4 regions of the Staphylococcus sp. aM genome follow, and region 2 is predicted to be linked to each of the others. Evidence: riboswitches for the same ligand, from Rfam matches in the RefSeq annotation. Region 2 holds a riboswitch; each other region holds the start of a gene.
What was found. A riboswitch is a leader RNA that binds a small molecule or an ion and turns the genes downstream of it on or off. The one in region 2 is predicted to bind S-adenosylmethionine.
Positions count from the first base shown of each region.

Region 1: it holds a riboswitch for S-adenosylmethionine, as region 2 does, so the genes downstream of both, metK (methionine adenosyltransferase) here and P7F85_RS09530 (methionine ABC transporter ATP-binding protein) in region 2, are expected to answer to the same signal.
Region 3: it holds a riboswitch for S-adenosylmethionine, as region 2 does, so the genes downstream of both, metX (homoserine O-acetyltransferase MetX) here and P7F85_RS09530 (methionine ABC transporter ATP-binding protein) in region 2, are expected to answer to the same signal.
Region 4: it holds a riboswitch for S-adenosylmethionine, as region 2 does, so the genes downstream of both, P7F85_RS02815 (Na+/H+ antiporter NhaC family protein) here and P7F85_RS09530 (methionine ABC transporter ATP-binding protein) in region 2, are expected to answer to the same signal.

Region 1 covers NZ_CP121447.1:1,021,130-1,029,516, forward strand. The annotation lists gene ytkD (RNA deprotection pyrophosphohydrolase) at 1-114, shown strand, start outside; gene P7F85_RS05180 (alpha/beta hydrolase family protein) at 125-874, shown strand; gene pckA (phosphoenolpyruvate carboxykinase (ATP)) at 1,350-2,942, opposite strand; SAM riboswitch class I at 3,096-3,211, shown strand; gene metK (methionine adenosyltransferase) at 3,320-4,519, shown strand; gene P7F85_RS05195 (NERD domain-containing protein) at 4,639-5,547, shown strand; gene P7F85_RS05200 (aldo/keto reductase) at 5,700-6,536, shown strand; gene P7F85_RS05205 (fluoride efflux transporter FluC) at 6,596-6,952, opposite strand; gene crcB (fluoride efflux transporter CrcB) at 6,952-7,314, opposite strand; gene P7F85_RS05215 (hypothetical protein) at 7,454-7,759, opposite strand; gene P7F85_RS05220 (transaldolase) at 8,015-8,387, shown strand, end outside.
Region 2 covers NZ_CP121447.1:1,941,455-1,949,841, reverse strand. The annotation lists gene P7F85_RS09595 (sterile alpha motif-like domain-containing protein) at 122-325, shown strand; gene P7F85_RS09590 (hypothetical protein) at 317-550, opposite strand; gene P7F85_RS09585 (histidine phosphatase family protein) at 759-1,349, shown strand; gene P7F85_RS09580 (GNAT family N-acetyltransferase) at 1,482-1,976, opposite strand; gene P7F85_RS09575 (organic hydroperoxide resistance protein) at 2,254-2,676, opposite strand; gene aroD (type I 3-dehydroquinate dehydratase) at 2,852-3,568, shown strand; gene P7F85_RS09565 (nitroreductase family protein) at 3,646-4,185, shown strand; gene P7F85_RS09560 (thioredoxin family protein) at 4,297-4,620, opposite strand; gene P7F85_RS09555 (arsenate reductase family protein) at 4,761-5,114, shown strand; gene gcvH (glycine cleavage system protein GcvH) at 5,290-5,670, shown strand; gene P7F85_RS09545 (hypothetical protein) at 5,713-5,838, shown strand; gene P7F85_RS09540 (toprim domain-containing protein) at 5,979-6,365, shown strand; gene P7F85_RS09535 (thioredoxin family protein) at 6,358-6,654, shown strand; SAM riboswitch class I at 6,712-6,814, shown strand; gene P7F85_RS09530 (methionine ABC transporter ATP-binding protein) at 6,905-7,930, shown strand; gene P7F85_RS09525 (methionine ABC transporter permease) at 7,923-8,387, shown strand, end outside.
Region 3 covers NZ_CP121447.1:13,143-21,529, reverse strand. The annotation lists gene dnaB (replicative DNA helicase) at 1-1,400, opposite strand, end outside; gene rplI (50S ribosomal protein L9) at 1,432-1,878, opposite strand; gene P7F85_RS00070 (DHH family phosphoesterase) at 1,875-3,842, opposite strand; gene P7F85_RS00065 (YybS family protein) at 3,857-4,795, opposite strand; gene metX (homoserine O-acetyltransferase MetX) at 5,352-6,317, opposite strand; SAM riboswitch class I at 6,383-6,488, opposite strand; gene P7F85_RS00055 (AzlD domain-containing protein) at 6,591-6,920, opposite strand; gene P7F85_RS00050 (AzlC family ABC transporter permease) at 6,917-7,609, opposite strand; gene serS (serine--tRNA ligase) at 7,939-8,387, opposite strand, start outside.
Region 4 covers NZ_CP121447.1:614,079-622,465, forward strand. The annotation lists partial or broken gene P7F85_RS02800 (amidohydrolase) at 1-611, shown strand, start outside; gene P7F85_RS02805 (SDR family oxidoreductase) at 702-1,583, shown strand; gene P7F85_RS02810 (hypothetical protein) at 1,832-2,404, shown strand; SAM riboswitch class I at 2,458-2,555, shown strand; gene P7F85_RS02815 (Na+/H+ antiporter NhaC family protein) at 2,632-3,927, shown strand; gene P7F85_RS02820 (SRPBCC family protein) at 4,130-4,642, shown strand; gene P7F85_RS02825 (MurR/RpiR family transcriptional regulator) at 4,728-5,489, opposite strand; gene P7F85_RS02830 (alpha-glucoside-specific PTS transporter subunit IIBC) at 5,699-7,297, shown strand; gene P7F85_RS02835 (hypothetical protein) at 7,367-7,897, opposite strand; gene P7F85_RS02840 (bile acid:sodium symporter family protein) at 8,216-8,387, shown strand, end outside.

The DNA.
Region 1 (8,387 bases), 920 kb from region 2:
CCTTGTCTTTTTACTTCTATAGAAGACATACCATATAGTGAACGTAGTTTTTTGCTACAAGATGACGCCATTTTACACTGTTTTGAAAGGGTGATTTCACTTGGACTTTATTAAAACGAAAAGAATGCCGATTGAAATAGCTACGCACCAGTTTGATGAAATCACTTATGATGTTGATCATCTAAAAGTGAAGGCACTAATGATGACACCATATAGTAAAGTTAATAGAATAGTGGTTTATTTAAGAGGCGGAAAAGGACAAGTTGGTCGGGTACGAGCAGCTCGCTTAATGCAATTTGCTAATGAACAGACACTTGTTGTGGGTCCTTATTATAGAGGTAATAATGGTAGTGAAGGTAAAGATGAGTTTTATCGAGGAGATTTAAATGATGTCACTGAACTTATACGCATATTACATTCAAAATATCCCAACGCGTTTATACATATGATTGGATTTTCTCGTGGTGGGTTGCAAGGCTTGCTAACATTTCAAGATTTACCAGTTGATAGTTATATCATTTGGGGTGGTGTTTCTGATATACATTTAATGTATGAAGAGCGTGTGGATTTAAGAGGGATGCTGAGAAGAATGGTTGGGCACCCTAAAAAAGATCATGAAGCATATGAAGTTAGAGAAGCGATACAATATATTACACCGCAAAGTCCACCGATTTTAATTGTACATGGTGGTAAAGATAAACAGGTAGGTATTCATCAAGCTTATTATCTAGAACGACGATTGAAAGACATTGGTGTGCATTATGATACACTTTATCAAATGGAAGAAGGACATGTACCTCGACCATTTGCTTTAAAAGAAACTTTAAAGTACATACATAAATGGATGACTCAAATAGAAATAAACAAAAAATAGGGAGTGGGACAGAAATAATAAAGAACCACTAATCATTGAATATGAAGTGGTTCTTACGCATTAGCCACAGCTAATGTGTACTTTAAAATAGGAATACATGAGTGAAACTCATGCATAAGAAATACTAATTTCTAAAGAAAAAGTATTTCTTTATCGTTGTCCATCCCCAACTTGCATTGTCTGTAGATTTTCTTTTCGAAATTCTCTATGTTTGGGGCCCGTCCCCCCGGCAAGGTTGACTAGAAATGAAAAAGCTTGGTACATTAGACCGTCTTTGTAATTCATTACTTAGACGGTTTTATGCATGAACTTTTAAGTTCATGTATACCTCTTAAACTTAATCTGAACACATGAGTTAATACTCATGTGTAAGTCATTCTAATTTCTTTAAGAAAAAGAATGACTTTACAGTCAACTACTGCCTAAATATGAATGTAACTTGAAATATATATTTATGTCCCAGCCTGTTTTACTTTTATTTATTGAAAGCACCTTTGTCAGAAATGTGTTCGACTTCAGGGCCGAATTTTTTGAAGTTATCTTCAAATCTTTGGATAAGATCATTTGCTTGTGCTTTATATTTTTCAGCGTCGCTCCAAGCATTGATAGGATTTAAGATTGTTTTTGGTACATCTTTAATTTCAACTGGAATATTTAAACCAAATGTTGAGTCTTTTGTAAACTCTGCATCTTTTAATTTCCCTGAGATAGCTTGGTTAACCATTTGACGCGTATAGTGTAAACTAATTCTTCTACCAACACCATATTTACCGCCAGTCCATCCAGTGTTAACTAAATAAACATCAACATCATGTTTATCAATTAATTCTCCTAAAAGATCTGCATAAACTGTAGGATGAAGTGGTAAGAAAGGTGCGCCGAAACAAGTAGAGAATGATGGTTCAGGTTCTGTTACACCACGTTCTGTACCTGCTAATTTAGACGTGAAACCACTTAAGAAATGATACATTGCTTGATCTTTATTTAATTTTGAAATTGGAGGAATCACTCCAAATGCATCTGCAGTTAAAAAGATAATCGTATTAGGATGTGCTGCTTTTGAAGGTAATACAATATTATCAATATGATGAATAGGATAAGCTGCTCTTGTATTTTCAGTGAATTTATTATCATCGAAATCAACAGTACCGTCTTCTTTAACGACTGTGTTTTCTAAGATAGTGCCGTATTCAATAGCATCATAAATTTGTGGCTCTTTTTCTTTTGAAAGATTGATTGCTTTTGCATAACAACCACCTTCAATGTTGAACACGCCATTTTTATTCCAACCATGTTCATCGTCACCGATTAATTTTCTTTCAGGATCAGCTGACAACGTTGTTTTACCTGTACCTGATAAACCAAAGAATAGTGCTACATCGCCTTTTTCTCCCACGTTAGCAGAGCAATGCATACTCATAATATCTTGCATAGGTAATAGGTAATTCATTACTGAAAAGATACCTTTTTTCATTTCCCCAGCATATTCTGTACCACCGATTAAAATCACTTTATGTTTAAATGACACAATGACAAACGTTTCAGTCTTCGTGCCATCAACTTCAGGATCAGCTTTGAAATGTGGTGCAGATACAATTGTAAAGTTAGGTTTGATTGATTTTGCTTCTTCTTTAGATTCAGGACGAATGAACATGTTATGTGCAAATAAATTATGCCATGCTAATTCGTTAATGACAGTTAATTTCAAACGTGAATCTTTATCACTACCTGCGTAACCATTAAAAACATATAATTCGTCTTTCTTGCCTAAGTAGTCTAATACTTTATTGTAAAGCTTTAAAAATGTTTCTTCATCGATAGGTTGATTGACGTCTCCCCAATCTACATTATCTCTATATGAAGGTTCAGTAACGATAAACTTATCCTTAGGTGAGCGGCCAGTGTATTTACCAGTGCTAGCATTAATAGCACCTAATTCAGTAAGTTCACCTTCATTATTATCTAATATTTTATTGTAAAGTTGAGTTGTTGATAGTTGAAACTTTGTTGATGGTTTTTCTAATAATTGTTTAATTTTAGTCGTTTCAGAGTATGTATCAATCGACATACTTAATCCCTCCAGATAGTTATAATGTAAGCCTTTACATTTCAATAGTATAACATATCAATTTAATTAATCCACCGTAAATTATTACTAAAATAACTTAAATCATAAATTGACATTAATTCTCTTATTAGGTAGTATTAATTTTAACGGATTCTCTTATCCTGAGTGGTGGAGGGACATGGACCCAATGAAACCCAGCAACCTCTTTTTACATATAAAAAGAAAGGTGCCAAACCGTTTGCAGACGTATAATGTCTGAACGATAAGAGCGAATGGACGTATAAGAGCCTTCACTCTATCTAGGTAGTAGTAGAAGGCTCTTTTATTTAGCTCAAATAAAAGAGAATTATCGTAATATATTTTAAAAGGAGCAAAACATGACTAACAATAAACGATTATTTACTTCAGAATCAGTAACTGAAGGACATCCAGATAAAATTGCTGATCAGGTATCTGATGCAATCTTAGACGAAATTCTTAAAGACGACCCTAATGCACGTGTGGCTTGTGAGACTACAGTGACAACTGGAATGGCATTAATTTCAGGTGAAATATCAACGACGACATATGTTGATATTCCGAAAGTTGTAAGAGAGACCATTAAAGAAATTGGTTATACACGTGCTAAATATGGTTACGATTCACAAACGATGGCCGTTTTAACTGCCATTGATGAACAATCACCAGATATCGCTCAAGGTGTTGATACAGCATTAGAATACCGTGATGATATTTCTGAAGAAGAAATTGAAGCAACTGGTGCAGGTGACCAAGGATTAATGTTTGGTTATGCTACAAACGAAACAGATACTTATATGCCGTTACCTATTTTCTTATCTCATCAATTAGCGAAACGTCTATCAGATGTACGTAAAGATGACATTATAGACTATTTACGTCCGGATGGTAAGGTTCAGGTCACTGTAGAATATGATGAAAATGATAAACCTAAACGTATTGATACTATTGTTGTGTCAACGCAACACGCTGAAGATAAATCTTTAGAAGAAATTCAAGAGGATATTAAAAAACATGTTATTTATCCAACTGTTCCAGAATCATTAATGGATGATAAGACAAAATTCTATATTAATCCTACAGGACGTTTTGTAATCGGTGGACCACAAGGGGATGCTGGATTAACAGGACGTAAAATTATCGTGGATACGTATGGTGGTTATGCACGCCATGGTGGTGGTTGCTTCAGTGGTAAGGATCCAACTAAAGTAGACCGTTCTGCTGCTTATGCTGCTAGATATGTAGCGAAGAATATTGTTGCTGCAGAATTAGCTGAACAATGTGAAGTCCAACTTGCATACGCAATAGGTGTAGCTGAACCAGTATCAATAGCTATAGATACCTTCGGAACAGGTAAAGTAACAGAGGCTGAATTAGTTGAAGCGGTTAGAGCAAACTTTGATTTAAGACCAGCTGGTATCATTAAAATGTTGGATTTAAAACAACCTATTTATAAACAAACCGCTGCATATGGTCATTTCGGACGTACTGACGTATTATTACCATGGGAAAAATTAGATAAAGTCAACGTTTTAAAAGATACGATTAACAAAGTTTAAACGAAATAACTTATGGGATGTTTGAAATATAATAAGATAAATTGCGACTAAATGTCGAAAATGTCATCATTATGTTTTATAATTAGTTGTATTGATCATATAAAAGGAGCGTTGATGTGATGAGTTTATCTTCACCTATTGGTATAGGGTTAATTGTTGCAGTAGTCATTGCATTTATCTTTTTTGTACTATTTTTAATTGCTTTAAATAGTAAGAAAAAGATTAAGCAACAAACAGAAGAAGAATACCAACAAAAAGAACAAAGTATAAAGGCATCTCATGAAGAAGCTTTAGAAAAAGAACGTATTGAGAATAAAAAGGCAGTTACGAAACAAAAAGAAGATTATGAAGCTACAGTAAATAGTAAAGAAAGAGAAATTGATGCATTAAAGCTATTCTCTAAAAACCATAGTGAATATGTAACTGATATGCGATTAATTGGTATTCGTGAGCGTTTAGTCAATGAAAAACGTATTCGTCCTGAAGATATGCATATCATGGCTAATATTTTCCTACCAACAAATGAATTAAATAAAATTGAAAGAATTAGTCATCTCGTTCTTACTCGTACTGGTTTATATATTATTGACTCTCAATTACTAAAAGGTCATGTATATAATGGGATTAGCGGTGCTCAGTTTTCTGAGTTACCAACTATGGAACAAGTATTTAATACGTTGGAATTAGATCAATCAACACCACAAACATTAGTACTTGATCAAAATAATGATCAAAAATCATTATCATTTATAAACTATTCAGACGAAATTCAACAAATACAGAATGTAGCAGGTGACTTACAAAGTAAATTAAATACAAAGTATACACCAACGTCTATTCTTTACTTTAATCCTAAAAATGATGGGGATGTTACTATTTCGAACTATGCTCAAAATAGTAATGTCAAAGTATTAGTTGGACCAGAACAACTTGATGAATTCTTTAACAAATTTGTATTCCATGGACGTATTCAATATAATGTCGACGATTTACAACAAATCATGGAACAAATTGAATCCTTTAATTAAATTTCAACTAAGCTAGTAGAGGTTTTAACTCTACTAGCTTTTTTAGTTTTGAGCACAGAAATTGAATTTTATATGACTTACGTTTAATCTAAGTTTGATTTACTTTCATAGGGTATAGAAATAATGAAATTGTATTTAAGGAGTGGGAATGTATGGACAATATTAAATTTTATAATGGACACACGATGCCGAAAGTTGGTCTAGGTACATTTAGAGTAGAAAATAATGATGATTGTACAAAAGCTGTTAAATACGCAATTGAAAATGGATATAGAAGTATCGATACAGCAAAGGTATATGGTAATGAAGAAAAAGTAGGCCAAGGTATTAAAGAAGGACTTGAATCCACTGGTTTAAAACGTGAGGATTTATTTATTACTTCAAAATTATGGTTAGAAGATTTTGGTAGAGAAAATGTTGAACAAGCTTATGAAAATAGTTTGAAAAGATTAGACTTAGATTATCTAGATTTATATTTAATGCATTGGCCAGGTACGAATGAAGCACTAATGATAGATACATGGCAAGGTATGGAAGATTTATATAAACAAGAGCGTGTTAAAAACATTGGAGTGAGTAACTTTAATGTAGATCATTTTGAAGCATTATTGGCTCAAGTATCTATTAAACCAGTCATCAATCAAGTTGAATTCCACCCATACTTAACTCAAAAAGAGTTAAGACAATATTTAGATGTTCAAAATATCGTGATGGAATCTTGGTCACCATTAATGAATGCTCAAATATTGGATGATGAAATAGTTAATCAGGTAGCACAAGAAGTTGGGCAAACGCCAGCACAAGTGATTATTAGATGGAACTATCAACATCAAGTAGTAACAATCCCTAAATCTGTGACACCACACCGTATAGATGAAAATCTAAATATATTAGATTTTGAATTGAATGATGACCAAATGAAAAAATTAGATGACCTTAATCAAAATAAAAGAATTGGACCTGATCCATCAGAATTTAATGGCCAATAAAAAAGACAAAACCACGTCCTCAAATTGAAAGGGGGGACGTGGTTTTAATATATCATCAACTATTGAAATAAATGATAAGCCCAATAACAACTTAAAAATGCGCCTACAAATTGCAAGAGTGTATAAATAATAAAAGGTATAGGCTTAAATTTAGGTGATACCATGCCTACAAGTTCATTAGATAAGGTTGAAAATGTTGTTAATCCGCCTAAAATACCTGTGATGAAGAATGAATTTATCCAATTGATGTGCAGTGATAATCCAGATACGGTGCCAATTAACACACATCCCATAATATTAACTATCAATGTACCCACAGGTAATTTGGTAATAAATTGATTGAAGTAATTTGATATTATCGCACGGATCATCGCACCGATGCCGCCACCAAGCATAACTAATATCATTGTCTTTATCATAACTGCTCACCTAATTTCTTACCTAGTAAACATAAAAGAATGCAAAGGATGTAACTTATCAAAGCATAAATGATTAATAACGCCCATTGTTGCTGATTATACATTTGAACGAGTTCGAATTGAAATGTAGAAAATGTAGTCAATGCACCCATGAATCCAGTAGTGACGGCTTTTTTTAATAAAGGATTGTTGTTAAATAGCTTAATTGTTAAAGCCGACAAAAATCCCATAAAAAAGCCACCTATTAAATTGGCGCTTAATGTGCCTATAGGTATGTCATGTCCATGATTAAAGAAAGAAAACAGATATCTCAATAATGCACCAAAGGCACCACCGATAAAAATATAAAAATATTGCATTTTCAAAAGTCCTTTCAATTTAATCTGTTTTAAAATATAAAATCATATATCTTGAGTTAGTTGAATGTCATATATAAAACTAAATCAACCAATTCTCATAGAAAAGGTTGATTTGAATAAATCCACACTACGTTATCCATTAAAAAAGGAAACCATAGGTATGTAATGAGGATAAAATATGAATGATAATTACGATGAAAATAAGAATAGGTAAAAACTTACTGGCAATTCTTATCCAATCTTGCTTTTCACGCGCGTGTTTGATAGATTTATCTGCAAATATCACTGAAGCAATCAATATAATGACATTGATCACACTACATGCAATGACCAGTTTAACGAATGAACCTAAAACACTATTCAATAAAGGATTATTTGTATTAAAGAAAAAGCTTATCGCTAATAATATTAATGTAATATAAAAGTAGATTTTTGATTTTGACATGCGCATCCTCCTAGATGGTTATCATTACAATATACTACCATTTTTTAGGATATGAGAATAGTATAAATTAATATAAAAAATGCGTTGAAAATCGAAATCCTATGATATAGGCAAATAATTCGCTTACATTTCAAAAGCATGTTATAAATTATTTATAAATAATTAATGAAGTTATGTTAAATTAAAGCATTTACATACTTAAATATAGTAATCAATAACATTAAATCAATGTTATCGATTAAGGAGGAATTCATTATGAGACAATTAAACGTAGAAGTATTTGCTGACGGTGCAGATATCGAAGAAATGAAAGCAGCATACAAAAACAAACAGGTTGATGGATTTACAACTAATCCTAGTTTAATGGCAAAAGCTGGCGTAACAGATTATAAAGCATTTGCTGAAGAAGCAGTGAGAGAAATTCCGGATGCTTCAATTTCATTTGAAGTATTCGCAGATGATTTAGAAACAATGGAAAAAGAAGCTGAAATCTTAAAACAATATGGTGATAATGTATTTGTTAAAATTCCTATTGTTACAACTGATGGTACGTCTACCATTCCATTAATTAAAGCTTTATCAGCTAAACAAGTAAGACTGAATGTAACTGCTGTTTATACGATTGAAC
Region 2 (8,387 bases):
AATAAATATTACAAATTAATAAAAAATGTGCAAAATTGAATTTTGCACATTTACAATCTCGAGTTTTCTGATAAGATTAAATACAAATCAACTATTGATTAAGATAAGGGGGTATGTGATTATGACATTTTATGATTTTATTATAGGTTTTATTAATGATGATACACCATTTGGAAGTTTAGCTAACTATATTAATAAATATCACAAATTCCCAAAAGATGAAAAAAATAAGCATGTTATTCGATCATATGTGCTGTCTAATTATAAGGACCCTCAACTTATTGAAAGCACCAATAGAGCGATTAGTTTATATCAACTAACTTAAGTAATACCAGTTTTGTTGGTTTAAAGCATGCCAAACGTCTTTCGTTTTAAAATTGATATCATTGTTTTTGATACTAAATGGCTTTATGATGTCGTTATCTAACCAGGTGTTAATGAGCTCATTTGGTACGCCGTCTAATAACATATCACTTTTACTTACTATAAAACATTCCCAATCAAGTGATACATTTTGCGGGTTCACATAATTGTAATCATGAGACTCCATTTTATTTAACACTCCTTTAACAAATGTAAATCTAGTGTTAAGTTATACCCTTTTTAAGGGTAGTCAAACCCTATCAGACAGTTAATTTATCAATAAATTGTTGATTTACTAACGACTTTAGTAGTGATTTAATGGTATTAGATAAGTAACTCGTTATCATTTAGTGTATAGCGAATTGTGAATAGTAGTTTAGTAGAGGTGTGAAAAATTGACGAAGATTTTATATTTAATGAGACATGGTCAAACTGTTTTTAATTTAAAGGGTAAAATCCAAGGGGCAAGTGATTCACCATTAACAAACCATGGTATTGAACAAGCTCAAGCCGCTGCACGTTATTTTGAGAATAATCATATTGAATTTGATACCTTGTTTTCATCTTCTCAGGAACGAGCGTGTGATACACTTGAGAATGCTGTACCTAACCATCAACATAAATATGTTCGGTCAAAAGGTTTAAAAGAATGGCATTTTGGTGTTTTTGAGGGTGAAAGTATTGAATTGCTTAAGAAAATCAAACAGCCTACAACGCTTTATGGAGATTATGTCGTTCCTTTCGGTGGAGAGTCGCGTTTACAAGTAGAACAACGTATGACAGATACATTAACTGAAATTATGGAACATCATTGTGATAAAACAACATTAGCTGTAAGTCATGGTAGTACTATAGGTCTTTTTATTAGAAAGTGCTTGGGTTATGAAGAGGGTAGTTCATTTGATATAGGAAATTGTCATATTTTAAAATTTGAATATCAAGATGGTCAATTTAAATTTATTGAATTGATTGATCCTACATTATAAAAATAAGCTCGACGTTGCAAATAAGGCAATGTTGAGCTTTTAATATATTTTATCATCTTAATTTGTTTAAATCTTTGAATGCATAATTAGAATATGGCCCACATATATCCTTAATTTAATCAAAGACATATATTAGCTTTTTCTTAAATCATAAGATAGCCAATGTTCATCAAAATATTCGTCACCAATTTTACTAGCATTTTTCTCAAAACCAAGATTTTCAAATCCTAGAGAACTAAAAAATACTTTAGCGCTGATATTACTAGATGTCACTGAAGTAAGTATTGTTTCTAAGTTCTTTTGTTCAGCAAAATGAAGTATATAATTGATTAATTCTCTGTTAATCACTTCATCATTGTCTTTTACAAAGTTATTTAGGATAACTGCTTTATGTTGTTTACCTACATATTTGCTTTGTCTCAATGTTGCAGTTGCAACTAGGACATCATCTTCAAAAGCACCAAAAACATTGATATGAGCTGTTTCTGAAGATAAAATTTTTGTCAAAGCTTCATCGGATACATGATCCAAATAATAGCGATCCCATGAATATGTGTGATGTTCCCCTGATAAAAGTGATTTGTATGAAGCTAAATCATCTAGGTTTAATGTACGTATGTTGTTCATAGTGACCTCCTGATTCAAATAGTTGATTAATTTGAAGTGGCTAGTTAATTACATAATAAAATATTTAATTAAAACTTTCAATAATAATTTAAAAATAGACAAAAACACTTTCGAAAATTTTGATAAAATAATTATTTAATTACATGGTTATGTATATTATATATTCAGTATACCAGAGTTATCGTCAGGATGGGGAAAATTACTTAAGGAGATTATATGAAAAAAAGACACGTTCTTATAAGAACGTGTCTTTTTATTTAATCTTTTAAACTATTATTTAGTCTTCTACTTTAACATTTAAATTGACATCGATATTACCGCGTGTCGCTTTAGAATATGGACAGAAGTCATGTGCATCTTGAAGATATTTTTCAGCATCTTCTTGAGATAATACATTTTTCACTTTCGCGTCAATATCTACGCTTAATTTTGGACTTTCAGCATCTGGATCATCTTCTAATCTTACTGTAAGTGTTACTTCTGGCTCTGCATCACGTACTTTATTTTGTTTTAAGATTAAATCAAACGCGCCATTAAAACATGATGCATAACCTGCGGCAAATAATTGCTCAGGGTTTGTTGCTTTACCATCTGCTTGTTGTGGTGGTAATACATCTACATTTATCGCATTATCATCAGTTTGAACGTGTCCTTTACGTCCACCAACGTTTGTTGCTTTAGTTTCATATTGAACTGCCATATATGATTACCTCCTATATTTTGTATATATTTTTCTATACCCGTAAATATTCATCTCAATCATGTGTGAATTTTTTTTAAGATATGTTACTGCAAAGCACTTTATGGCGGTTTGATGTAATTTAGTTTAGAATAATAATCAATTAATGATGTATTGAATGAAATGAGGGATTGATATGCAAAAGGTAGATATAGCCGTAACGATTGCGCCTAAAGAAGCAACGATAACTGACTTGTTTAAAGACTTAGAGTTCTTTCAAGACAGTATTGATATTATTGAATTACGAATAGATCAATGGGCAGATATTACAGGAGTTAATCAGGTTGTCGATGAGTTAAATGAATTGCCTTTTGAATTTAAAGTATTAATCACATATAGATCTAACTCCCAAGGAGGTAAGGGTTATGTGAATGAAGTTGAATATCAAAGTGTAATTCAAAACCTCATTGATGAATCAAATTATGACATGTTAGACATTGAATGGGATGACCAAAAAGACAAAAATACTTATTTAACTCTTATAAATAAGGCACATCAAAAAGGCATTCAAGTGGTACTATCACATCATAATTTTAATGAAACACCATCATTAGAAGAATTAAAATTCACTTATTATAAAATGCACCAATTCGAAGCAGACTATTTAAAAGTGGCAGTTATGCCTAATGATGAAAAGGATGTATTACATCTATTGGAGGCAGTCAAAGACTCGGCTGATGCTTTAAATCAGCACATTGTTGGTATAGCAATGTCGGATATAGGCTTAGTTAGTCGTACGGCACAGGGCGTATTTGGTGGTACTGTATCTTATGGTTGCTTAAATGAACCGCATGCTCCAGGACAAATTCATGTAGAAGAATTGAAAAAACAAATAGATTTCTATAATAAGTAAGTCGACGATTTGAACATTACCTTAATATATTTTATTATTGATAAAGATTATCAATGAACGAAGAAGGAGCGATATGATTGGAACTACAAGATGCAATATCAAACAGAAGAAGCGTCAAGAAGTTTAAACACGATATGACTATCGATGATAATGCTTTATATGAGGCTATAGAAAAGGCTACCGATGCTCCTAACCATGGTATGAGAGAGCCGTGGAGAGTTGTACATGTTGCTAAAGATAGATTAGGAAACATGAGTGAAGATATCACACGCTTTGCTTTCCCCGATAGTCCGGAAAAGCGAGCTGATCATTATGATAAAGTGACAAAACTAGGCGGCATGTTGTTGTTGATTATGAAAGCAGATCCAAGACAACGTCAAAATAGAGAAAATTACTTTGCATTCGGTGCATTTGCCCAAAATTTAATGTTGTTACTTTATGAAGCAGGTATTGGTACTTGTTGGAAATCACCTGCATATATTTTTGAACCTAAAATCCGTAAAGCATTAAATATTGAAGATGATGAAATATTAGCAGGATTCTTATATCTTACTGATTTAGAAGAACCAATGACAAAAGCTAAACGTAAGAATAGAGACCTAATTTCAGAGTATTAAAAGTGATGATGTAGAGCAATATAATAAAATAAGGTCGAGACGTTAACTAAGTCATAAACCAATAAGTTGGTACTATGATACTTAATCAATGTCTCGACCATTTTTTGTATATTATTTATTGAATGTTTCGTCTAAGAATGATTCTACTTGTTCAGGAGATTTAGCATTTGCTGAGTGTAAATGAGCTAACTTTTCACCATTTTTAAATACTAAAATACTAGGAATACCCATAACATCATTTTCAGCAGTTACATCTTCCAATTCATCACGATTTACAGTATACCATTCATAATCCTTATATTTTTCAACGATAGGGTCTATCCACATATCCATTGCTTTACAATCAGGGCACCAACCTGCTTCGAATTTGACGATAACAGGTTGATCGTTTTGGACAGTGTCGTTAAATTGTTCAGTTGTTTTAATACTTTCCATTTATAAAAGCTCCTTTGAAAAAATTTAGTAAATTTATTATAACGGATGAAAATACTTAAATAAAAAAATAAGCTTAAAAAGTAGAGCGTTTTCTAAAATAACATGATATATTGGATTTAAGAGATAAAGGAGGCAAAGCGATGATTAAATTTTACCAATATGCAAATTGTACAACTTGCAAAAAAGCAGCAAAATTTTTAGATGAATACGGTGTGAGTTATGAACCAATTGATATTGTTCAACATACACCAACGAAAAATGAATTTAAAGAAATTGTTGATAAAACTGGTGTAGACACTAAAAAATTATTTAATACACACGGTGCCAAATATCGTGAATTAGATTTAAAAAATAAATTAGATGATTTATCAGACGAAGAACGTTTTGAATTACTTGCTTCAGATGGCATGTTAGTGAAAAGACCTTTAGCTATATTAGGTGATAAAATCACATTAGGTTTTAAAGAAGAAGAGTATAAAAATACTTGGTTATAATTGGATACCATTTCAAAATATAAAAAGTGAACTTTCATTTTAATAAAGTCATAAAAATACCAATTTACATCTTAAATCCGAATATTTAAAGGTTTAAAATTTTTAGATAATAGTTGATTGATAATTGTGGGTATGGCATCATTAAAATGTACTTAAAATTAGGAGGGGATTTATCGTGGCAGTACCAAACGAATTTAAATACTCTAAAGAACATGAATGGGTTAAAGTTGAAGGAAATGTAGCGACAATTGGTATTACTGAATATGCTCAAAACGAGTTAGGTGATATCGTATTCGTTGAATTACCTGAAACTGATGATGAATTAAACGAAGGCGACACTTTCGGTAGTGTTGAATCTGTAAAAACTGTATCTGAATTATATGCACCAATTACTGGTAAAGTAGTTGAAGTTAATGAAGAATTAGAAGATAGTCCTGAATTTGTAAACGAATCACCATACGAAAAAGCATGGATGGTTAAAGTAGAAATTAGTGACGAAAGCCAAATTGACGAATTATTATCAGCAGAACAATATTCAGAAATGATTGGCGAATAATATTTGCAAACTCCTCGATCTCGTATCAAGGAGTTTTTTTTAGTGTTTCTTAAATCTTTAGATTTTAGAAACACTTATGCCATTGCGAAAGCAGAGGCGAACCGAAGGAAGAATTTTATAGGCATGCGTACATATAATCTGATGAACTTAGATTTAAAAAGACATTGATGCTATTTGTAAAAAAGATATTAACAGTGTAATGAAATGGTTAATTCATTTTAAGTTTTTGTAGTATATGTTTTATAAATAGCATCTTCGTGGAATTAAATAGTGATAGCTAATTTTCGATTTTTAAAGGGTGAATACTTATGACTATTGTGAATAAAGTAATCATTGTTGAAGGTAAATCTGATAAAAAACGAGTGCAGCAAGTCATTGCAGAACCAGTAAGTATTATTTGTACGCATGGTACTATGAGTATAGATAAGATAGATGATATGATAGAATCACTTTATGGTAAACAAGTTTTCGTCTTAGCTGATTCAGATGACGAAGGGGATCGAATTAGAAAATGGTTCAAACGGTATTTAAGTGAGTCTGAACATATTTTTGTAGATAAAACATTTTGCGAAGTGGCCAATTGTCCTAAAAATTATTTAGCGCATGTACTTACCAAACATGGATTTAATTGCAAAAAAGAGAAATCCCTTATACCTAATTTAAAAACTGAAAGGTTAGTTTTAGTGAATGAGTAAATCAATCGAAATAGACGATGTGACTGAAAACTTTGGTGAAGATAAACATCTCATTTTCGGATATACGCCTACATGCGGTACATGTAAAGTGTCTGAAAGAATGTTGGATATTGCAAATGAAATTTTGAAACTTCCGGTTAAGAAAATTGATATGAACTTTCATCCAAAGTTTAGTGAAACACATCAAATTATGTCAGTACCAGTATTAATGTTAATGAATAAGGATAAAGAAGTAAAAAGATTGTATGCGTTTAGGTCTGTTCCTTATTTGTTAGAAAATTTAAAATAATTATTGACGAATCTCTACCGTGATGGTAGGATTAAATAAAATTAAATCATGCAAACACTCTTATCGAGAGAGGTGGAGGGATGTGCCCTACGAAGCCCGGCAACCGTCTTATATAGAAATGGTGCCAATTCACATAAAGGTAAACTTTAGAAGATGAGAGAAAGATATTTTAAAATGCTTTCTCAAACAGTCTAAAGTTTTGAGGAAGCATTTTTTAATTTGTATTAGTTATAAACAAGGAGGTATTAACGTGATTGAGTTAAAACAAATCGTGAAACGATATCATACGAAAAATAAAGACGTACTCGCTGTAGATCACGTTGATTTAAACATTCAATCCGGTTCCATTTTTGGGGTGATTGGTTTTTCTGGAGCAGGTAAGAGTACCTTAATTAGAATGTTTAATAATTTAGAAGCACCCACTTCTGGAGAAGTTATTATTGATGGAGATAGCATAAGTCAATTATCGAAGTCAGATTTACGTAAGAAGCGCCAAAAAGTAAGTATGATTTTCCAACATTTTAATTTACTATGGTCGAGAACTGTACTTAAAAATATTACATTCCCACTAGAAATTGCAGGATTATCTAGAGGAGAAGCAAAACGTAAGGCAAATGAATTAATAGAACTTGTAGGCTTGAAGGGACGAGAAAATGCTTATCCATCTGAGTTGTCTGGTGGACAGAAACAAAGAGTTGGTATTGCCAGAGCATTAGCCAATGATCCGACAGTATTGCTTTGTGATGAAGCTACAAGTGCACTTGATCCTCAAACTACAGATGAAATTTTAGACTTATTATTAAAAATACGTGAGCAACAAAATTTAACAATCGTGTTAATCACACATGAAATGCAAGTGATTCGCCGAATTTGTGATGAAGTCGCAGTTATGGAAAACGGACGCGTGATAGAACAAGGTCAAGTTAGCCAAGTATTTGAAAATCCACAACACGAAGTAACGAGACGATTTGTAAAAGATGATTTAAATGAGGATTTTGAGGAATCATTAGATGCGTTAGAACCATTAGATAACAATGCTTACATAGTTAGATTGAATTTTAACGGTGAAAATACGACTCAACCAATTGTATCGTACATTACAAAAACGCATCAGATTGACGTTAATATTTTAGAAGCTGACATTAAAAATACAAGAAATGGTACATTAGGATTTTTAGTTATCCATATACCTTTTATAAGTTCTGAAAATTTCGAAGATTTCAAATCTAATCTTAATGAGAAACATGTGAATGTGGAGGTGTTAAGACATGGTTAAGTCAGTTGGAGAAATACTCCAAGAAATGATTACAATGCCGAACGTCCAATGGCCAGAAGTTTGGCAAGCCATTGTTGAAACACTTTATATGACTGTCGTATCAACAATATTTGCTTTTATATTTGGATTGATTTTAGGTGTTTTATTATTTTTATCGGCTAAGAGTCATTCAAAAGTGGCAAGAATATTTTATTCAATCGTTTCATTTATCGTGAACCTATTTAGAGCGATACCGTTCATCATTTTAATCTTGTTATTAATACCATTTACAAGTGTCGTTTTAGGCACAATAAGTGGTCCAACAGGTGCACTACCTGCATTAATCATAGGTGCAGCGCCATTCTATGCTAGATTAGTAGAAATTGCTTTCAAAGAGATAGATAAAGGGGTAATTGAGGCAGCGTGGTCTATGGGTGCTAATACTTGGACTGTAGTAAGAAAAGTATTACTACCTGAA
Region 3 (8,387 bases), 540 kb from region 2:
TATGACATTTCTGCATGAGCATAATCTATATCAGTAAATTTGTTGTATTGTTTCATGAAGTGTAATTTCACGGTACCTGTCGGGCCGTTACGTTGCTTAGCGATGATAATTTCAATTTCACCGTTATCATCATTAGTTTGTGGCTCAAAGCTTGAATCATCATCGTCATCCTCATCTTCGCCACGATTATAATAATCATCACGATATAAGAAGGCAACAATATCAGCATCTTGCTCGATAGACCCTGATTCACGGATGTCACTCATCATCGGACGTTTATCTTGACGTTGTTCAACACCACGAGATAACTGACTCAGTGCGATAACAGGGCATTCTAGCTCACGTGCAATAGCTTTTAGCGTACGTGAAATTTCAGATACTTCTTGTTGACGGTTATCTGAGAAACGTGAACCACTACCTTGAATTAATTGTAGATAGTCAATCACAATCATATCTAAACCATGCTCTTGTTTAAGTCGACGACATTTAGAACGTAAATCATTGATTCGAATACCTGGCGTATCATCAATAAATATTTTTGTTCGAGATAGTTTACCAACTGCAATCGTGAATCGGTTCCAATCCTCTTCGGTCATTGTACCGGTTCTTAATCGGTTTGAGTCAACGTTACCTGAACTACATATCATACGTGTTGCTAATTGGTCTGCACCCATCTCAAGAGAGAAGATACCTACTGTATATAAATCTTCATGTGTTGCTACCTTTTGGGCAATATTAAGTGCGAAGGCAGTCTTACCAACAGATGGTCGTGCAGCTAAAATGATTAAGTCGTTTCGGTTAAAACCTGCTGTCATTTGGTCTAAATCTCTATAACCTGTTGGAATACCCGGTGTTTGACCACTATTTTGATCGAGTTCCTCAGCAGTTTCATACACTTGTCCTAATACATCTCTAATATCTTTAAAACCATCACTCTCACGTGTAGATGATAGTTCTAAAATACGTCGCTCTGCATCGCTCAAAATCGTATCTAATTCTAACTCATCATTGTATCCGTCATTGGCGATACTATCTGCAGTCTGAATCAGTTTACGTTTAAGTGCATGTTTAAATACGATATCAGTATAATATTGAACGTTTCTTGTTGTAGGGACATTGGTAGATAATTCTGCAAGATATTGCGGGCCACCCGCTTCACTCAAGCTTCCTTCAGTCGTTAATTGATCCATTAACGTCACTACATCAATTTCTTTATTATCTTCATTTAAGTGCATCATCGCACGGAAAATATGTTGATGTGCGCCTCTATAAAATGACTCAGGAAGTAACACTTCCTGAGTTGTATTAATTAATTCCGGATCAATAATAATGGCACCTAAGACAGATTGTTCGGCTTCATTGCTATGTGGCATTTGATTTTGCTCGTACATACTATCCATTATTGATTACACCTCTAATTTCAATCCATCTTTATTGTTCTACTGTATGCACACGAATAGTACCTTCAACTTCTTTATCTAATTTAACAGGTACGTTTGTATAACCTAGTGTGTGGATACCTTGTGGTAAATCCATTTTACGTTTATCTAATTTAATGTCATGTTGATCTTTAAGGGCTTGGGCAATTTGTTTCGTACTTACTGAACCAAATAATTTACCGCCTTCACCTGTTTTAGCAGATACTTCAACTTCGATGTTAGCTAATTTTTCTTTTAATGCTTTTGCATCATCAATTTCTTGTTGTCTGTCTGCTTCAGCACGTTTATTTTGTTGTTCTAATTGTTTTAAGTTACCAGGTGTTGCTTCTACAGCATAATTATTTTTTAATAAGAAGTTATTTGCATAACCTACTGGTACGTCTTTAACTTCGCCTTTTTTACCTTTACCTTTAACATCTTGTGTGAAAATTACTTTCATGCGTCTTCACTCCTACTCATTTGTTCTGTTATTGCTTGTTGTAATTGTACAATGGCATCTTCGACTGAGACACCTTTTAATTGTGTCGCTGCATTCGTCAAGTGACCCCCGCCACCAAGGGCTTCCATTGTTAATTGAACATTAACTGAGCCTAATGAACGGGCTGAGATACCGACTAGGTTATCTTCACGTTTGGCAACGACATATGAAGCTTCTATACCTTCTAAACTTAACAACTCATCGGCTGCTTGTGCAACTGTAACCGGATGATAAATTTTATCGTCTGAGCCATGTGCAATCGCAACACCGTTATCTTGTACTTCGACTGTTCTAATTAATTCAGAACGGTTAATGTACGTATCCACATCATCTTTTAAGAAGTGTTGTGTAAGAATAGTATCGGCACCATGTGCTCGTAAATAACTTGCGGCATCGAACGTTCTTGAACCCGTACGTAATGTGAAGTTTCTTGTATCAACAATAATACCTGCATACATAACAGTAGATTCAAGACGTGTTAAACGCTGTTCAGTTGGTTGATATTCTAGCAACTCTGTGACAAGTTCTGCTGTTGAACTTGCATAAGGTTCCATATAAACCAGTAGTGGATTGGAGATAAAGCTTTCACCACGTCTATGGTGGTCAATCACTACCTTACGATTTGCTTTATTTAAGACATTTTCATCTAGAACCATTTCTGGTTTATGCGTATCAACGACAACAACCGTTGTTTTCGATGTCATCATATCCCATGCATCGTCTGATGTAATAAATCGTTCTTTAAGTTCTGGTTTCTTATCAATTTCATCCATGACACGACGCAATGTTGGATCGATATCAGATTCATTTAAGACAACATATGCTTCTAGATTATTCATTAATGCGAATCTAGACACACCAATGGCTGCACCAATGGCATCTAAGTCAGGTCGTTTATGTCCCATCACGATGACTTTATCGCCTTCAGTTAAGATATCTTTTAATGCGTGTGAGATAACACGCGCTCTTACACGTGTACGTTTTTCCATCGGGTCAGTCTTACCACCATAGAAGCGTACGTTGCCGTTCATGTTTTTAATTGCAACTTGGTCACCACCACGACCTAGCGCTAAGTCTAGACCTGATTGCGATAATTCACCTAAGTCGATAAGATTTTCAGTACCTTCACCGACACCAATACTTAATGTCAATTGTGCTCGGTAACCAACACTTTTCTCACGTAATTGACTTAAAATGTTGAAATTTGAGTCTTCGATTTCTGCTAAAATCTTTTGATTTAAATAGGCTACGAATTGGTCTGAATTATAACGTTTGAAATAAATATTATATTCTGATGCCCAACGACTAATTACACGTGTAACCATTGAGTTAATTTCAGAACGCTGTGTATCGTTCATGTTTTGCGTGATTTCATCGTAGTTATCTAAGAATAATGTTGCAATAATGGGTTTTGAATCTTCATATAGTTGGTTCGTTTGTACTTCATCTGTAATATCGAAGAAGTATAAGCAATGTTCATTGCTTGAATAACGTACTCTATAATGATAATTTTCATGTTCAATTTCTACTTCTTGAACTTTCTCCAATTGCTTTAAGATATTAGGAAATATTTCGTTTACCGATTCTGAAATAACATTAGTTGTTAAATGTTCAGACATAAATTGGTTAACCCATTCAATATGGTCGTTCTCATCTAACACAATCATCCCGATCGGTAAGTGTTTAATCGCCTTATTACTACTTGTTGTAATATGACCACTTAAACCATCCACATAACTGTCCATTTTCATAAAAGCTTGTCTTAGCAAGAACCCACTAGCAATAATCATTACTAGTAATATTCCTGCAGCTATGCCTGCCACGATTTGGTTAAATATAAACCAAACGATGACTAATGCTATAGCAGTCAGTACCATTATGATAAATGGTATGAGCAAAGCTTTTTTAGTGGATTGACGGTTCATTCTTCCACCTCTCATCACTTTTTATTATTATTGTTCATTAGTTGTTTTAAATTGATACATAAATCGATGACACCTAATAACCCTACAATATGAGTCATTGGTGTTAATAATGTCCCTATAACCATTAATATGATAGTTACTACATTCGGTAGTCGCTTCGCTTTTCCGAAGAAATGTATCACGCTCATCCCTTGAATGTACATCACTAATGATAACACAACTTCAAAGTTTAATACGATACTCTGGAACGTACTTGGTTGGGTTGCAAACATGACACAAAGTAAATCAATAATATAGATTGTTAATAGCGTACGATTCATTTGCCAAGCGAATAGTGGTTTGAATATTGGCGTAGCTACTTTGAATTTGCGCAAGATTGGAAATGTTATGATCAGATTAATTAAAACGAAAAGAAAAACGATAATAATGAGATAACTAGGGAGTTGGACCGTCATTTGGCGGATACTTTCTTCAAGCATCTGTCTGTAATCAGCATCTGCTCCACTTGTTAATAACATGTTATGAACGGTTTCTTTAACTGGGTTAACTAATGCGGCTGCTCTTGGGATTTTTTCAAATACTTGTAATAACATGAATCCTATCAATGTCATTAAACTTAGAGATACCGTTGTTACATATAAAATTCTTTCTTTTGTTGCTCTTTCCTTAAGTAATTGTCCAATGATTAAACTCGTTAAAATCACTAAAACCATCATACTTAAGACGAATGTATTACCTAATAATGTTGTAATTATAACTGTTACTAAGGCACTAATTCCAAATGACTGAATAGATTTGTTCCATAATACGACACCTGGGATTGTTGCAAATAAACATAAAATTAAGCCGAGAATAGGTAATACATGTGTTACTAAAGCGACTATCACTAATGCTAATGTACCTATAATAGTTGCTTTAGGTTGTATTTTTGAAAACACACACGCCACTCCCATACTTTTTTTGACTATAATTACCATTTTAACCTCTTTGAAAAAAATAAACAATAAAGTACTACTGGTATTTATGTCGGTCAATTCCAGCAGTACTTTAGAGTGAAATAATCTATTATTTTTACAAATTTTTAATTAAAATTCATTAAAATATTTTAACCGTAAACCTTTTAATAGTAAGCATAGTAATATGAAAATCAAATCATTATTAATAGTAGAATTGGAAATATTACAATTAAATTAACTAGATTAATAAAACTACTTTTTAAAACAAATTCTTTCTTAGTTATTAAATACATAATTAATGAAAATATAAATAAAACACAACTAATAAAAAGAAAATATCTACATATATCTAATCCCTTTTCAGATAGATTATTGAAGTTGAATATTATTAATAATGCTATAACTATATAATTCAATGCATTTAATATAATTATCAATTGTTTCATCTCATAGTCACCTATTTAATTTCTCGATTTGTATTCTCTTTATATACTATACTTTTAACATCGATATTCAACCTTATAAAATTAACGTTAGAACATGGTTTTAGTCATTATCGTCGAATATGTTTCGCATTTAAAAAGTGATATAAATTAGGTGCCCAATCTTCAAAATTAAGTAAGAAACCATCGTGCCCCACATTATCTGGTACAAAAAAGTGTCGATGATATTTAAAACGTTGTCCTGCCGCTAATACTTGATCATCTGGATATAACAAATCATCTATGAATCCCATCGTTAATACCTTTGTGTCTAATGATTTAAACACCTCATCAACATCATCTCTGCCTCTATCAATATTATGACTATCTAAGACGTCCAGCAGTGTTAAATAACATGATAAATCAAAGGATTCTTTGAACTTGTTCCCTTGATGTTGTTGATAACTAACTACCTCTTCAGGTGTGAAGCGTTGATCATAACTTTTAGAAGATCGATAGGTTAAAAATCCTAATTGTCGAGCAATACTTAAACCTTCTTTACCTCCGATATGAATCGCTTGTCTAGCAATCTCATTAAAGGCACAACTGTACGATGAGGTTTTATCTGTAGCAGCAAGTATAACCGCTTTATCTACTTGGAATCGTCGATTATAAAGTAATTCTAGTGCTTGCATACCACCTAAACTCCCACCGATTAAAATATCTATTTTATTAAACCCTAGTGCTTCTATCCCCTTCTCAAGTGCACGTACGATATCTCTTAATGTTAAATGATCTGGAAAATGTGGATCATTATGCTTTGAACTTGAACCAAATGGACTCCCTATGACGTTGAATGTTAAAAATTGATAATCATTGATAGGCATATAACCACCATCAATAATTTCACGCCACCAACCTGGATGTTCATCTGTACCATATGTAAGATGATTGCCAGTTAATGCATGGCAAACTAATGCTAATGGTTGTCCAGGATAACCTACATGTTCATATTTTAATTTTAAGTTTTGTATCGTTTCTCCAGACTCTGTCGTGAATTGGCCTAATTCTAATGTATCAACTGTATAATTCGACATATATGAATCCATCCTCCTTTAAATAAAAAAGCTTCTTACTCTATGAAAAGTAAGAAGCGGTTCAGTACTTATCATTCGAGTGCTCGTTGGTTTTAGCACCGTACTCGTATTCTTTATAGCCGGTTGCTGAAGCGTCTATGGGCCAAGTCCCTCAACTTCTCTGAATAAGATTTTATGATTAAGTTTTGAATAAATATATTAATTATCTAAATTTTCTAACTACTTAAATTTTAACTAACTCCATCACGAAATTCAATATGTAGACCTTGATTTCTATAGAAAGAATCTCAATAGAGCGATAAATGCAATACCGCCTAAAATGGTCCAAGTTAGACTTCTCGTATATATGGCTAATAATACAGTTGGTATTAATGCAATAATGAATGGCACATTGAGTGTATAGCCTACACTACCTTCATGTTGTTGAATAATACCGTCCAAGACAAGTGCTGTAAAAAGTGTGATAGGTATAAAGGATAACCATTGAATAATAACATCTGGTAGATTTACTCGTGAAATCATCATAAATGGAATCACTCTGACTAAAATCGTAACAATACCACATAGAATAATTATGATTAACATATGTTGATCTGTCATCATCTGTCCATCACCACCCCTAATGTAGATGCGACAACCGCAGATATTATAATCGCTACATACGAGGGCATAACAAAGCTTAACGTTAACATCATCACAATGACACATAGAATAAGCACAAGATAGATGTTGATCTTAGACTTTTTAACAGATTCAAATTGAGCAATTCCTAAAAATACAAACATAGCTGTAATCGCAAAATCTAATCCTAATATCTCTGGATTCGAAATATATTTGCCAAATACAGCACCAACTACACAAGAAAAGGTCCAAAACAAATATGCTGTGATGTTTAAACCATGCAACCAACGATCGTTAATTGGCTCACCTTTTAAATAAGGCGTGATGGCTACACCAAACGTTTCATCGGTTACTAAAGAACCAAGTCCAATTCGATTCCATAAACCATAAGACTTAAAATTGGGTGCTAAAGTCATACTTAATAAAAACATACGTGAATTAACAATAAATGTTGTTAACACTATCGCTGTTATGGGTGTTCCAGCTATGACTAACGCACATATAATAAATTGTGCCGCACCAGCATAAATAATTAAACAAAGTAATATAATTTCTAATAAACTAAACTTTTGAGATGCAGCAACGATGCCAAATGAAATACCAACACCTGCATACCCTAATAATGTTGGAATGCATTCTTTAACACCTTGTCTAAATGTGAGATGGGTCATCTTGTCTCCCCCTTTCTAGTTACAAACGCATTTACGTTTAAATAATAAACTCAAGTCTAATATACAATGATGAAAACGGCAATCACTTTAGACGTCGGTGTGTGTGATGTCAGACAAACCTCACTTTTAAAATGCCGTCATCACAACATTTTAAATATGACAGAATTTTCTATTAATAGTTAGACTACCCACACTATTTTGCATCTAAATTTTACTTAATGTCCCTCCCCTACCCTCTTACTTTAGGTTATTGACATAAAAAAATACGCGGCAATGATGGCTCTTCATTACCGCGCATTGTATAGCTAGTCATTCGCTAACAATCTAAATTATTTAGTTGGCTTTTGAATATGAGTTTTACCACCCATGAATGGTACTAAGGCTTCAGGGATTGTTACTGTACCATCTTCATTTTGATAGTTCTCAACGATTGCTGCGAATGTACGACCTACAGCTAAACCACTACCATTTAACGTATGCGCTAATTCAGGTTTAGCTGCATTATCACGTTTGAAACGGATATTGGCACGTCGTGCTTGGAAGTCAGTACAGTTTGAACATGAACTGATTTCTTTGTAGTCGTTATAGCTTGGTAACCATACTTCTAAGTCGTATGTTTTACTAGCACTGAAACCAATGTCTCCAGTACATAAGATAACACGACGATATGGTAATCCTAATTCTTCTAAGATTGCTTCAGCGTTTGTAGTCATTTCTTCTAAAGCATCCCAAGAATCTTCAGGTTTTTCAAAGCGTACCATTTCAACTTTGTCGAATT
Region 4 (8,387 bases), 1.1 Mb from region 2:
CTGCAGTAGACCGTTTCGAATTTGATATTAAAGGAAAAGGCGCGCATGCTGCTAAACCAGAACAAGGTAATGACCCAACGGTGGCTTTAGGTCAACTGATTAATAGTTTACAAACGATTGTTAGTAGAAATTTATCTGCATTTGATAATGCCGTTGTTACAATTGGTGAAATTTCATGTGGAAATACATGGAATGTCATTGCGGATCAAGCCTATGTACAAGGTACTGTCCGTTCATTTAAACCTGAGCATAGAGCGTATATCGAACAACGAATGAATGAAATTGCTGATGGTTTAGCACAAACATTTAATTTACAAGTTGATTGCCGATATACACGACTTCCTGGAACAGTGATTAATGATGATGAATTAACTGATATAGCGATAGAAGTAGCAGAAGATGTTGGTTATCATGTATCAATTATGGATTTACCATTAACAATTGGTGAAGACTTTTCTGGTTATACAGAAACGTATCCCGGCGTATTTGCATTCATTGGATCTAATAGTGAGTATGATCTACATCATCCTTTATTTGATCCTGATGAACGTATTTTAGAAAAAGTGCCGACATATTTTGTGACACTCACTAAACGTCTTCTGAATCAATAGTCTCCATAAATTGTATAAAGATAGTATGATTAACATCTGGATAACCTTGGGTATATGAGAACATATACAAATTGAGGAGATGAATTTGAAATGTCAGCACAAGATCCTAGAAATAAATTCAAATCAACAGACTATGAACAACAAGAGCAGCCACTTCCAGGCTTGCAAAGCCAATTAAAACCTGAACCAGATTGCGGTGAGACATCATACGTCGGACACGGTCGATTAAAAGGATATAAAATGTTAGTCACTGGTGGCGATTCTGCCATTGGACGCGCAGCAGCTATTGCTTATGCTAAAGAAGGCGCAGATGTTGCTATTAATTATCTTCCAAGTGAAGACAAAGACGCACAAGAAGTTAAACAAGTGATTGAAGAAGCGGGACAAAAAGCAGTGTTACTGCCTGGTGATATACGTGATGAACAATTTAACTATGACATGGTCGAAGAAGCACATCAACAACTTGGTGGGCTGGATAATGTGACATTAGTAGCTGGACATCAACAATACCATGACGATATACAAGGGTTTGATACACAATCATTTAAAGAGACATTTGAAACCAATGTATATCCTATATTTTGGACAGTACAAAAAGCGTTAGAATATTTACAACCAGGTGCATCAATTACAACAACATCATCTGTTCAAGGATATAATCCAAGTCCTATTTTACATGATTATGCCGCTTCGAAAGCTGCAATTATCTCATTAACAAAAAGTTTATCAGAAGAACTTGGCGCAAAAGGTATTCGTGTCAATTGTGTAGCCCCAGGACCATTTTGGTCACCATTACAAATTACTGGTGGACAACCACAACGAAATATTCCTGAATTTGGTAAGGAAACACCACTTGGCCGTGCAGGACAACCTGTTGAATTATCAGGAACATATGTCCTATTAGCATCTGAAGAATCAAGTTATACAACTGGACAAGTCTTCGGTGTGACAGGCGGTATTCAAATTAACTAATGAATATAAGTTGGTCGATAAAGTGTTAATACTTTATCGACTATTTTTTTGTGACAAATTATATGATAACTATATCCAATTTTATTATGAATTTGGAATAAAAATATGTTTAATGTAAAATAAAAATATAAAATTATTAACCTTTTTGAAGAATGAAATTTAATTAAAAAATACCCTATATATTTAAGGGATTGGCATTTTATACGAGGACATGCAAATTAAATCTTATATCTAAAGGAGGTTATGACATGGTGAAAGATAGGTTTATAAGGGTTGCTCCGTTCATAATAGGTATAATCGCTATAGTTATATTTTCGTTATTTACTAAAAATCAATGGTTTTTAATCATTTTAATACTTTTATTTGCTTTAACCAATGCATTAAAAAATCTGTATTTTGTTAATAAAAATATTAAAAATAATATCATATGGATTAATCAAACAATCGACCGGTTATTAGGTATTATTGCGGGGTGTTTGTATTTAGGTTATGCCGGAATAGTGCTAATATCACAATCCCATGTATGGATTGGTTTCTTAATCCTAATGGTAACTATGGCGTTTGTTTTTTATATAGAAACTAAATTACAAATTGATGATGATACACAAAGGAAAAATCATCGAGATTATAAAGTGATCTCTCAACAACGTGAACGACAATTTAAAATACTGATGATTAGTATGACGATCATTTCTATTATTTTAATGATTGTATCACTTTATTTAAAATGGTGGATCGTCTTTGGTATAGCTATTGCAATGTTATTCGTAGTTGCTGTTGCATTAATTATTTATGAAAAATATTTTACGACGAAGTTATAATTTATGATTGACGTCATAGGAATTATCTTGTAACGTAAACGTTAAATATGAATCACTTATCAAGAGAAGTGGAGGGACTGGCCCTATGAAGCTTCGGCAACATTGAATCATGTGCCAATTCCAGTAACCTGTCTAGGTTTGAAGATAAGGGGATAATCGTTGTAGATGGACCTCTTTTCTTTATCATAAGGAAAAGAGGTATTTTTTGTAAGGAAGTAGGTCTAATGATGAAAGAAACTAAAAAGGGTAATGCTTGGGCGTTATTTCCGTTATTATTATTTATGTTGTTATTTTTAGGTGTAGGTATCATCTCGGGTGATTTCACGACGATGCCGTTAAATGTTGCGATAACGATTACAGTAATCGTTGCTTTGTTGATGAATCGCAAAGAAAAATTTGCCACTAAAGTTGAAGTGTTTACTAAAGGTGCAGGTCATTCAAATATTATTTTAATGATGCTTATCTTTATTTTAGCAGGCGCATTTTCTACGACTACAGAGAAAATGGGTGGCGTGACTTCTACTGTAAATTTGGGATTGTCTCTCATCCCTGAAAATTTAATTATAGTAGGTTTATTTATCATTTGTATGTTTGTTTCTATTTCAATGGGAACATCAGTAGGCACAGTAGCAGCTATTGCACCAGTAGGATTTGGCTTTGCGCAAGCAACAGATGTCTCTGCAGCATTAGCTATGGCTACAGTAGTTGGTGGCGCTATGTTTGGAGATAATCTTTCTATGATTTCTGATACTACGATAGCGGCTGTACGTACACAACATACGAAGATGAAAGATAAATTTAAAGTAAACTTTAGAATTGTTTTACCAGGTGCGATATTAACTATAGTTGTACTATTTTTCCTAACAAATGGTATTTCCATGGATCATTCTAAAAGTTATGATTTCCAATTAGTTAAAGTCATTCCATATCTATTGGTGTTGATTCTAGCGCTAGTTGGTGTCAATGTGATTATCGTTCTTATTGGTGGAACAGTTTTATCTGGAATCATTGGTCTTATTGATGGCTCATTTGGTTGGAAAGGATTACTAAGTGCTGTATCTAAAGGGATTATAGGTATGGAAGATATTGCGATGATTGCCCTATTAATTGGTGGTTTAGTAGGACTTATTCAACATAATGGCGGTATAGATTGGTTGTTAAATGTAGTTAGAGGGCGCGTGAAATCTAAACGTGGGGCTGAAATAGGTATTGCCAGTTTAGTTAGTGTAGCAGATATTGCAACAGCTAATAATACTATTTCAATCATTATGTCAGGACCATTAGCTAAAAATATAGCAGATGAATATGATGTTGATCCACGTAAATCAGCTAGTATTTTAGATATATTTGGTGGATGTTTCCAAGGCTTATTACCATATAGTCCTCAAGTTATTTCAGCTGCAGGAGTGGCTGGTATCTCACCATTCTTACTTGTACCTTATAGTATTTATCCAATCATGCTTGGAGTATGTGGGCTGATTGCTATTTTAATTGGGTATCCGAAATTAAAAAATAAAGCATAAATATGATTAAAAACTGAGACTTTTTAGTCTCGGTTTTTTAGTTGATAAATAGAATTATAAATATTGAAAATGTTTTAAGTCAGCGTTTTAATGGTAAACTAGACTAAATGTGTAGAAGCGCAATCTTTTTTAATGTATAAATGTTTGGAAGTTTGAACAAATACGTTAAAATAGTATTAAGAGTGAAAGTAGGTGACTGAAAGTGGCAAAGTATAATGTGGAAAATGAATATGTAGAAATTGATATTGAACGTTTATTAAAATATTCACCAGAAACAATTTATGAAGCTTGGACGAAAGAAGATATTCTTAAACAATGGTTTATGACGTCGAAACGTACGAATAAATCATTTGAAGCAGATGTCCAAGAAGGTGGTAAGTATCGTATCGTTGATAGTAGAAATGGCAAACAAAATATTATCGAAGGTACATACGAAGAATTAGTCATGGATGAATTTATTAAAATGACAATAGGTATGCCAGGCTTAAGTAACGATGAGGATATTATAGAAGTAGAATTCTTTGAACGTGAATCAGGTGGCACACAAATGTTCTTCTATTATCAATCATATATGGAACGCGAAAGAAGATTAACCAACCTTGAATACAAACAGAAAAAGAAAGAATATCATGATTCCACTGCACATGGATTTGAACTTATGTTTGATAAAATGAATGCAGTGTTAGAAGAAATTGAAGAACAAAAAAATAACTAATTCGTTTTAAACATAAGTTATATAAGCCAGTAAATGAACTTAAGAAAGCTCATTTACTGGCTTTTTATCTTTATAGGCTAATGCATCAATTGAGGTCGCCTTTCTCTTTGCGTTCATTATATTTTCTGAGCAGCGTTTCAAAGAAAATATGATAACTAATGAAACTTGAATAGTCAGTGCCATCATTTAAATAAAATGTATTACTAGATACATAAACATTATAATTTGCTTGTTGGGCTAACGAATTATCTTTCATCGTTGTGACAGAGATAAAATATTTTTGTCTCAATTGTAATAACTGAGTCACTTCTTTTAATTGATATGTTTCTCCAGATAGTGAAATGATAAAGAAAAGGTCTTGCGATACTGTTTTGTTTAAGACCATTTTTAATTCGTGGACATCATAAAGAATAATGATGTTTTTATGCATTGTTAATAATATTCTTTGTGCTTCTTCAGCCACATTGATTTGAGCTCGACCTGTTCCATATAAATATATCGTTCCAGCATCATTCATTTTATTAGTTAATAGTTCATAATCTATACGATCTAAATAATTAAATGTATTTTCAATTTCTTGTCTAAATGATTCGATAGAGTCAGAAGGCAATTGATTTTTCTTTTCACTTTCAAATTTTAAAAATGATTTGAAGTCACTATAACCATCAAATCCTAATTTTCGTGTAAAGCGATGTATAGTGGCATTTGATGCATGTGTATGTTGCGCCAAGTCTTGAATTTTCAAATTTTTACATAAATCAACATGGGTATTAACGAAATTTGCAATTTGTAAATCATTGTCATTGAGTTGATTAAAGTTCGCGTTCACACGTTCATCTAGAAACATGACGACACCTCATTTGTTAGTGTTGAAAAAATTTTCATCATAAGAAAACATAATCTGATTATACAAAATACTTTCAAAATGCGTCAATGACGTTGTAGTGATGTAAGCGTTTACTATATATTAGAAACAAGATAAGACATTGAAAGGAATGGTTTAATACTCATTTTCAATGTGAAATAGAACGAAATTGGGATGTGGAGGTAATTATAATGAATGCAATCAAACGTTTTGGTAGTGCAATGATTGTACCTGTCTTGATGTTTGCTTTCTTTGGGATTGTACTTGGGTTTGCAACATTATTTAAAAACCCAACAATTATGGGAGGTTTAGCAGACCAACATACATTTTGGTTTAAATTTTGGTCAGTAATAGAGTCAGGTGGTTGGGTCATATTCAACCATATGGAAATTGTATTTGTAGTAGGTTTACCATTATCTTTGGCTAAAAAAGCACCTGGACATGCTGCACTAGCTGCATTAATGGGCTATTTGATGTTTAATACATTTATTAATGCGATATTAACGCAATGGCCACATACATTTGGTGCCAATTTAGAAAAAGGCGTTGAAAATGTTACTGGTCTTAAAGCAATTGCCGGGATAGAAACATTAGATACTAATATTTTAGGCGGTATTATTATCTCAGGTATTATTACATGGATTCATAATCGTTATTATAGTAAACGTCTTCCAGAAATGTTAGGCGTATTCCAAGGATTAACATTTGTAGTGACGATTTCATTCTTTGTTATGTTACCTGTTGCAGCAATTACATGTGTCGTATGGCCTACAGTTCAACATGGTATAGCGTCAGTACAACACTTTATTATCGGATCAGGATATGTAGGCGTGTGGTTATATCATTTCTTAGAAAGAGTGTTGATCCCAACAGGTTTACATCACTTCATTTATGCACCGATTGAAGTTGGTCCAGTCGTTGTCAATCATGGTCTCAAAGCGGAATGGTTGCAACATTTAAACCAATTTGCAGAAAGTAGTAAACCGTTAAAAGAACAATTCCCATACGGCTTTATGTTACAAGGTAACGGAAAAGTATTCGGCTGTTTAGGTATTGCATTAGCTATGTATTCAACAACACCAAAAGAGAATCGTAAAAAAGTGGCTGCATTGTTAATACCAGCAACACTTACAGCGGTTGTTGCGGGTATTACTGAACCATTAGAATTTACATTCTTATTTATTGCACCATATTTATTCGTATTACATGCTTTACTGGCAGCTACAATGGATACAATTATGTATGGATTTGGATTAGTAGGTAACATGGGCGGTGGTGTTTTAGACTTCTTAGCTACAAACTGGATACCACTTGGCAAAGAACATTGGATGACATATGTGATTCAAGTGGTTATTGGTTTAATATTTGTAGGTATTTACTATGTATTATTTAGATTTTTAATATTGAAATTTGATATTCCACTACCAGGTCGTCGTAAAAATGAAGAAGAAGTTAAATTATTCTCTAAACAAGATTACAAAGAGAAAAAAGGCGAAGGCAAGACGGCGCAACCTCAGTCAACCGGAAATGAATATGATGATAAGGCAGCTTATTATTTAGAAGGACTTGGCGGTAAAGAAAATATTAAAGATGTTACTAATTGTACAACTCGATTAAGATTAACAGTTAATGATGAAAATAAAGTAGAAGACAGTAGTTATTTTACACATAATCAAATGGCACATGGCCTAGTTAAAAGTGGCAAAAGTGTACAAGTCGTTGTAGGTATGTCTGTACCACAAGTGAGAGAATCATTTGAACACTTAGTTTACGATAATGATGAAAAATAATTAAAACAAGGGATTCCGAAACAATATCGTTTCGGAATCCCTTTTATAATTAGTGTTTAAATAGTTGAATTATGAAATTCTTGCTTTATTTATCATTTTAGATTTATATCCTGCTGAAAGAATATCTATGTTACGTGTTGCTATAGTATGTAGTAATTTAGAAAAAATATCAGGAGGACAAATGATACTTGCACAATTTTTATTTAATGTATAGCTAATATTATAGTGATTCATATACATATTCATAATATCAATCACTTTGTCTTTGATAAATGCGTCTTGTAAGCCATCGATAGATAATTCAAATCGTTTAGCAGATTGGTATAAACGTTCTGAATCAAGTAATTCGTCTAGTTGCTTTGGTGATAAAATTTGGTAAATGGTAAAGTTATGGAAACTTAAAAAGCTAATAAAGTAAGGTAGTTGTTGTTTAGGTAAGCTGACTTCTAAAGCGTACATACCTTGTTGTTTAAAGATTTGGTATTGAAATGATTCACAAAACTTAAGTTGTTTACAAAGCTTTGTTAAAGATTTGCGTGATGATCGCGATTTTAAATCTGCGATATTGATGATATAGGTTTCAAATTTGTCTATCAACATGTTATGCCTCCCAATTGCTAACATTCGTACGTGGCTCAAATAATATATAGTTATGTAGGATATTTGTTTTTTTATTTCGTTAAATTGATTGTACCACGCTTCTTTTTGATATTCACTAGGACTTTTGAATGAAGGTTAATAAGAATATGGATATAAAGCTAGCGAAATCAAGTGTACCATGGTGTTTAGCATTTTATTAAAATCTCGTTACAAAGACTTTATACACCTTAAAATATCGAAAAATTCTGAAAATAATATTGTTCATAATTATGAGTTGTGATAATATTTGTCATTATTAACGATTTAGGATGTGTTTATATGTTGAATCGTATGAGTCAATTTGCCACTAAGACATTTATATTTTGGATGTTAGTGGCAGCTATAATTGGTTTTGTGTTTCCATCACATATGGCTATATTAGGAGGATTTGTCCCTTACTTATTAGGTATTGTCATGCTAGGAATGGGAATGACGATTGATCCAAAAGATT